2 regions of the Limnohabitans sp. TEGF003 genome follow, and region 2 is predicted to be linked to the other one. Evidence: predicted binding sites of a transcription regulator. Region 2 holds the regulator's gene; the other holds the start of a gene.
What was found. Region 2 encodes FNR, which switches genes on or off when oxygen is low (the NO sensors DNR and NnrR bind a similar motif). Its sites were predicted from a motif close to TTGATNNNNATCAA; they were not measured.
Positions count from the first base shown of each region.

Region 1: the regulator FNR is predicted to act here: its motif matches at 1,751-1,764, upstream of ACZ5RT_RS15125 (hemerythrin domain-containing protein).

Region 1 is NZ_AP029225.1:3,171,118-3,174,526, reverse strand. Features, by position in the region: gene istB (IS21-like element helper ATPase IstB) at 1-574, shown strand, start outside; gene ACZ5RT_RS15130 (hypothetical protein) at 649-1,083, shown strand; gene ACZ5RT_RS15125 (hemerythrin domain-containing protein) at 1,111-1,692, opposite strand; gene ACZ5RT_RS15120 (heavy metal translocating P-type ATPase) at 1,832-3,409, opposite strand, start outside.
Region 2 is NZ_AP029225.1:2,009,278-2,012,686, reverse strand. Features, by position in the region: gene hemN (oxygen-independent coproporphyrinogen III oxidase) at 1-623, opposite strand, end outside; gene fnr (fumarate/nitrate reduction transcriptional regulator Fnr) at 832-1,551, shown strand; gene ACZ5RT_RS09960 (hypothetical protein) at 1,529-1,834, opposite strand; gene ACZ5RT_RS09955 (nitrogen fixation protein FixH) at 1,851-2,135, opposite strand; gene ccoG (cytochrome c oxidase accessory protein CcoG) at 2,165-3,409, opposite strand, start outside.

The DNA of each region.
Region 1 (3,409 bases), 1.2 Mb from region 2:
AATTAGGGGTGCAGGTATGCCCGAAGCAGCGTCTTTTGAGGATGTTGAGTACAAAGTCAACCGTGGCCTAGACAAGGCACAGTTGGCTTCTCTAGCAAGCTGTGACTGGATACGCCGTCAACAGAACTTGATCATTCAAGGGGCAACAGGTGTTGGCAAGACTTGGCTTGCGTGTGCCTTTGGCCAACAGGCATGCAGGTTGAAAATGCCAGTTCTGTTTTACCGAGCCAGCGATCTGTACGGAACCATCAACCAATCACTGTTAGATGGTTCATTGCCTGCACTGAAGTTGTCATTGAGCAAACCAAGTTTGCTGATACTTGATGATCTGGGTTTGGGAGAAATGAACCAACATGCGTCGCAGTTCTTGTTAGATGTGATTGATCGCCGAATGCGAACTGGATCATTGCTCATCACAACGCAGTACCCAACCGACCAATGGCACGGATTCTTCCCTGACCCTACTGTGGCTGATGCCATCTTGGACCGCGTGGTGCATCAATCCCATCGGCTGTCTCCAAAGGGCGAGTCCATGCGCAAAACAATGGCTCGCAAAAAAATGCAATCTAGTTAATTGAAGGATAGACAGACTGGCTTTGTCAGTCTGTCTATCTGGTCAAGACCGCAACACTTTTAAACTTTGGTCACGTGGCTGGACTGAGTGGTCAGTTCCGACTGGAAATGGTGGTCACTAAGAATTGGCGCGGGTGGTCAATTAGGAGTGGAATACGCAGCTGCCATGTCGGTGCTGTGTTGGGCGCTGCCCGCACCACCGGGGAGTCGTCCATGGGCTATGTGAATGCCCTGTTGACCTGCAACCACCCGACCCTGGGCAGCCTGCACACCAATTTGGGGGCGCTGGATTTTGCCAGCAGCCAACGCGTCGGCACTTGGGGGCTGGCTTGGGAGCGTGCTTATGGCAACGTCACCGCCCATGTGGAGGTCTATGGACAACAGCGCGACAAGCCCACTTGGGCCACGGGCTTGCGCACGAACATCCTGTCCAAGTTGCAGCTGGACGCCAGCGTGGGTCGCCAGGCGGGGCAAAACCTGGTGACACTCGGGACCAAATGGATGTTCTGAAAAGGATGTTCTGAAAACCGCGACCCCTCAACCCAGCCCAATGGGCGAAGGTGCCCGGGTCACGATCAGGCTGAACAATTTTTCAAACGCCTGGGTGGGTGGGTAATGGCCTGTGAGCGGGTCCGCGTTTTCGGCAAACGCTGCGTCCAGCACGCGCCAATCGTCCTCTGAAAAACAACGCTGCGCCTCGGGCAAGATCACGGACTCTTCCAGGTTCATGTGCTCCAGATAGAAGCTGACGTATTTTTCAAATGCTTCTTCGAACGCCTGGCGACGGCCCGCGCCCAGCAGCTCCCATGCCAGCAACAAGTGCTGCAGGTCACGGGCTGCTTTTTCGCTGTTCATGTGATCACGCTCCAGCTTGTCGATGGCACCCATCACCTTGGGGGCCAGCTTCACGACTTTAGGGAACAAAAGGTTCGATTCCTTGGGGTGGTGCAAGCGCTCCGGGAATTCGTCGATGTAAAACAGCATGGCACGCAGCACGTCAAAGAAGTTGCGTCGGTCGTCTGCAGGTCCGCGTTGGACCATCATGCGCATGGACTGGAGCATGGCCGCCAAGGAGGCGTGTTCGTCACGGATGATTTGAAGCGCGCTGTGCTGTGTCATGAAAATAGTTTCCGGTTTCTGAAGGCTTTCAGTTTGCCGGTTGGCGCCCAAGCGCACCATGACACATGTCAAGAATGGGTGATTTGGCTTTGCAGACGCTCGGCCGCAGGCGCGACCTCCCAAAATTAAGAAACGGATTTCAAGGTTTCCAGCGTTTGAGCAGCAAGGCGTTGCTCATCACGCTGACCGAGCTGAGCGCCATGGCCCCACCCGCGATCACCGGGTTCAGGTAGCCCAACGCGGCCAGCGGAATGCCCGCCACGTTGTAGGCAAAGGCCCAAAACAGGTTTTGCCGGATCTTGGCCACGGTGCGTGCCGAGATGTCGAGCGCCGCACCCACCAGCGCCACATCACCGCGCATGAGGGTGATGCCTGCCGCGTGCATGGCCACGTCGGTGCCATTGCCCATGGCCATGCCCACATCGGCGGCGGCCAATGCAGGCGCATCGTTCACCCCGTCGCCTACCATCGCCACCACCCGCCCTCCTGCACGCAGCTGTTGAACCTGGGCGGCCTTATCGCCAGGCAGCACGTTGGCCAAAACCTCACCCTCTTCTGGCCGCAGGCCCAGACGGCGCGCCATGACTTCGGCTGCAGCCTGGTTGTCACCTGAAATCATCACCAGTTTCAAGCCCCTTTCGCGCAGCGCGGCCAAAGCTTGCGCTGCGCCTGCTTTGGGTTCGTCACCAAAAGCCATGAGCAAAATGCCTTGCAGACCCGATGGCGTTCGTTCTGCCAAAGCCGACAGCGTTGCACCCTGGCCCAGCAAGGCTTGTATGTCTTGCGCCCAAATGCTGCTGTCCATGCCTTCATCTTGCAACCAGCGCAGACTGCCCAGCATCATCTGGCGTCCGCCCAATGTGGCCTGCACGCCACGGCCAGGCACTGCTGTGAGGTTTTCGGGTTCCAGCAATTTCAGCTTGTGAGTTGTCGCCATGCTCACCACCGCCCTGGCCAAGGGATGCTCGCTGCCGCTTTGCACGCTCGCGGCCCAGGTCAGGGCCAAATCCTGATCTTGCCCTGGCGCCACCACGTGGCGCACCATTCGGGGTTGCCCCACGGTGAGCGTGCCCGTTTTGTCAAAGGCCACTGTTTGCACCTTATGTGCCCATTCCAAAGCCTGGACGTCCTTGATCAAGATGCCGTTTTTGGCAGCCACACCTGTTCCCGCCATGATGGCCACGGGCGTGGCCAAACCCAAGGCACAGGGGCAGGCGATCACCAACACCGCCACCGCATGGATCAATGCCGTTTCGAAGCCTGCGCCTTGAAGCACCCAGACCCCCAGCGTGACCAAGGCCACCACCAGCACGACGGGCACAAAAATTTCGGAGACTTTGTCGACCAGGCGTTGAATGGGGGCTTTGGCGGCCTGTGCGTCTTCAACCAAGCGGATGATGTGCGAGAGTACCGTTTCATGCCCCACGGCGCTCACGCGGATCACCACGCGACCATCGCCGTTGATGGATCCCCCGGTCAACCGCGTACCCACCACCTTGCTCACGGGCAGAGGCTCACCTGTCAGCATGGACTCGTCTACCTGAGTTTGACCTTCGACCAATTCACCGTCCAGCGGAAACCGTTCACCGGGCCGAACCACGATGCGGTCATTCACCAGAATTTCTGCAACGGGCACATCAATTTCGCCTTCATCGCTGAGCCAATGGGCCTTGTCAGGCCGCAGCGCGTGCAGCGCCCGAATGGCCTCGGTCGTTTG
Region 2 (3,409 bases):
GACTCGAAGCCGAGGCGGCGAGCCGCTTGAACCAGTTGAAACACCTGCTCGGACGGCTGTATGCGGTGCACGGCTTTTTGCACCGCAGGGTCAAAGTCCTGCACGCCGAAACTCAGGCGGTTGAAGCCCAATTCGGCCAGCACGGCCAGTCGACTGTCGTCCACGGTGCGCGGGTCCACCTCGACAGAGTATTCACCGCCCGGCACGAATTCAAAATGCTCGCGCAGCATGGCCATGAGTTGGCGCAGCTCTTCGTCGCTCATGAAAGTGGGCGTGCCGCCACCCAAGTGCAACTGGCTGACCGACTGCCCTCGCCCCAGGTGCCGGGTGTGCAGTTCAACCTCTTTGCCGAGGTATTTCAAATACGCGGCAGAACGCTCTTTGTGTTTGGTGATGATTTTGTTGCAAGCGCAGTAATAACAAAGCGATTCGCAAAACGGGATGTGCACATACAAGGACAGCGGTGTCTGCTTGCCCACCGTACCCGATTGACGCTGCACCAAGGCTTGCACATAGTCGGCCTCGCCAAAGGCTTCGACGAAACGATCCGCTGTGGGATAGGAGGTGTAACGCGGACCGGGCACGTCAAAACGTGTCAGCAATTCAGGCGTGATGACGGACATGCGGCTGCCCCTTAATTCGAATGTGTTCACAACAATGGTGCGACTTTGCCTGTTTGCCCCCACGCTTGTATTGACTCAAGTCAAACGCTTTACCGGTTTCCCGGGATTTCCTGCACAGACAGGGTATACCCTGAAATTCGGGGTCGTTTTCGGTATAAGCTCAAGACTTGATCTAAGGCAAATCCATTTCTCAACCATGAGATCAACCATGAATCCCCAAGCCATCAAAGTCGCCTGCTCCAATTGCAACCTGCGTGAGTTGTGCATGCCCATGGGCCTGAGCGAGCATGACCTCAACCGCCTCGACGATCTGGTGGCGGTGCGCCGCAAAGTCAAGCGCGGGACCACTTTGTTCACCAACGGCGAGAAGTTCACCTCGCTGTACGCCATCCGCACGGGATTTTTCAAAACCTGCCTGGCCACCGAAGATGGACGCGACCAGGTCACGGGTTTTCAGATGGCAGGCGAAATCATTGGTTTGGATGGCATCGTGAACGACCAGCACACCTGCGATGCGGTGGCCCTGGAAGATGCCGAGGTCTGTGTCATGCCGTTTGACCGCATCGAAGAGATTTCACGCGAGGTGACCGCGCTGCAAAGCCATGTGCACAAAATCATGAGCCGCGAAATCGTGCGCGAACACGGCGTGATGCTGCTGCTGGGCAGCATGCGGGCCGAAGAGCGACTGGCCGCTTTTTTGCTGAATCTGGTGCAACGTCTGCATGCCCGTGGCTTTTCCCAGTCCGAGCTGGTGCTGCGCATGACGCGCGAGGAAATCGGCAGCTACCTGGGTTTGAAGCTCGAAACCGTCAGCCGCACTTTCTCCAAATTCGTCGAGGAAGGCATGGTGGAAGTCAAACAACGCCATGTCCGCATTCTGGACACCGAAGGCCTGCAGCGTCTGGTCAACAACAACGCGTGCCATTGACGCCGCCCTGCGCACAGTCTGCCGGGCGATCGCCCGGCGCTACCGGGCAGCGGTTGACTTCAAACGGGGACATGCCCAGCAGCGTGGTCAGGGCGCTGGAGAGCATGGTCAGACCCCAAAACGCGAAAAAAGCCAAGGTGTAAATCGCTTGCCTGGACAAGTCCAGATCGCGCCCGAACCAGTGCAGGTCTCGCGGGTCGACGAAGGCGAACACCAGCATTTCCATCAGTCCGGCCACCAAAAAGGCAGGCCAGGCAATCCACATCCAACGTTGAGCCCGCATGGTGTCTCCCTTCGCCTCAGGGTTGAGTCGGTGCGGCAGCAGGCGCCTGGACCGCTGAGGGCAATTCGCCCGTGGCCGCGTGGTTGCGGCCTTGCATGGCTGGAGCATGCGTGATGCCCTGGCGTTCCTGCATGGCGCTGCGCGGCGTCACCTGAAGCACCGGGTCGGGGTTGCTGGCGGCAATGTAAAACGTGACCAATCCCGCCACGACCACCACGGCCGGGCCGCCCACCACCATCCAGACCAGGCCAAAGCGCCACCAGGGTTGACCCTCTTGGGGCTTGCGCAGTGCGTTGTTCATGTGTGTCTTTCTGAAAAGGAGGTCACCCATCAACGGGGAACCAGGAACACGGTTTTCTCGCTCAACTGTCCCACCACTTGGCCATCGGGCGCGCGTGAGGCGATGCGGAAATGGATCGGGTGCGAGCCCGCAGCGGCCGCATCATAGGGCAGCTGCAAACGCACCGAGACCCAGCGGGACTCGGTGGCGGCCACTTGCACCTCTGGCTCACCCACCAGCTTAAGGCCAGGCAAGCCATCGATCTGCAACTCAAAGTTCAAGTGGTGTTCGGCTGCATTCATGATTTGCAGGCGGTACACGTTCTCGATCTGACCGCCTGCAACGATGCGGGCCAAAGTGGCACGGTCGCGTTCGATGTCCACTTTGAAAGGCTGGCGCAGCCACAGGGATGCCCCGACACCGACGATGATGGCCCACAACACGGCGGTGTAGACCAACACGCGGGGGCGGAAAATGCGGCGCACCGTTTGCGCCCAGTTCCAGCCCTTGTCCATCGCGTTTTGCGTGGAAAACTTGATCAGGCCGCGCGGATAACCCACCTTGTCCATCACGTTGTCACACACGTCCACACAAGCGCCGCAGCCAATGCATTCGTACTGCAGGCCTTTGCGGATGTCGATGCCCGTGGGGCAAACTTGCACACACAAGGTGCAGTCCACACAAGAACCCAGGCCCAGGGCTTGGGGATCGGCTTTTTTGGAGCGGGCACCCCGGGGCTCGCCCCGCGCTTCGTCGTAGGTGACGATGAGCGTGTCCTTGTCGAACATGGCGCTTTGAAAGCGGGCATAGGGGCACATGTATTTGCACACCTGCTCGCGCATGAAGCCCGCGTTGCCATAGGTGGCAAAGCTGTAAAACAGGATCCAGAAAATTTCCCATGGGCCAAAGCCCAGCGACAGGATCGATGCCGTCAACTCGCGGATGGGCGTGAAGTAGCCCACGAACGTGAAACCCGTCCACAACGAGAACACGATCCAGGCGAGCTGCTTGCCCGTCTTGCGCCAGACTTTGTTGAAGCTCAGCGGTGCGGCATCCAGGCGCATGCGGGCAGATCGATCGCCCTCGAACTGGCGCTCGATCCAGATGAAAATTTCGGTGTAAACGGTTTGCGGGCAGGCAAAACCACACCACAAACGCCCTGCCACTGCCGTGAACAGAAACAAGGAGAGTGCCGAGATGACCAGCAAAGCCGTCAGGTAAATGAAGTCTTGCGGATACAGGACGAGGCCGAAGATGTAGAAGCGGCGAGCGCCCAGGTCGAACAGCACCGCCTG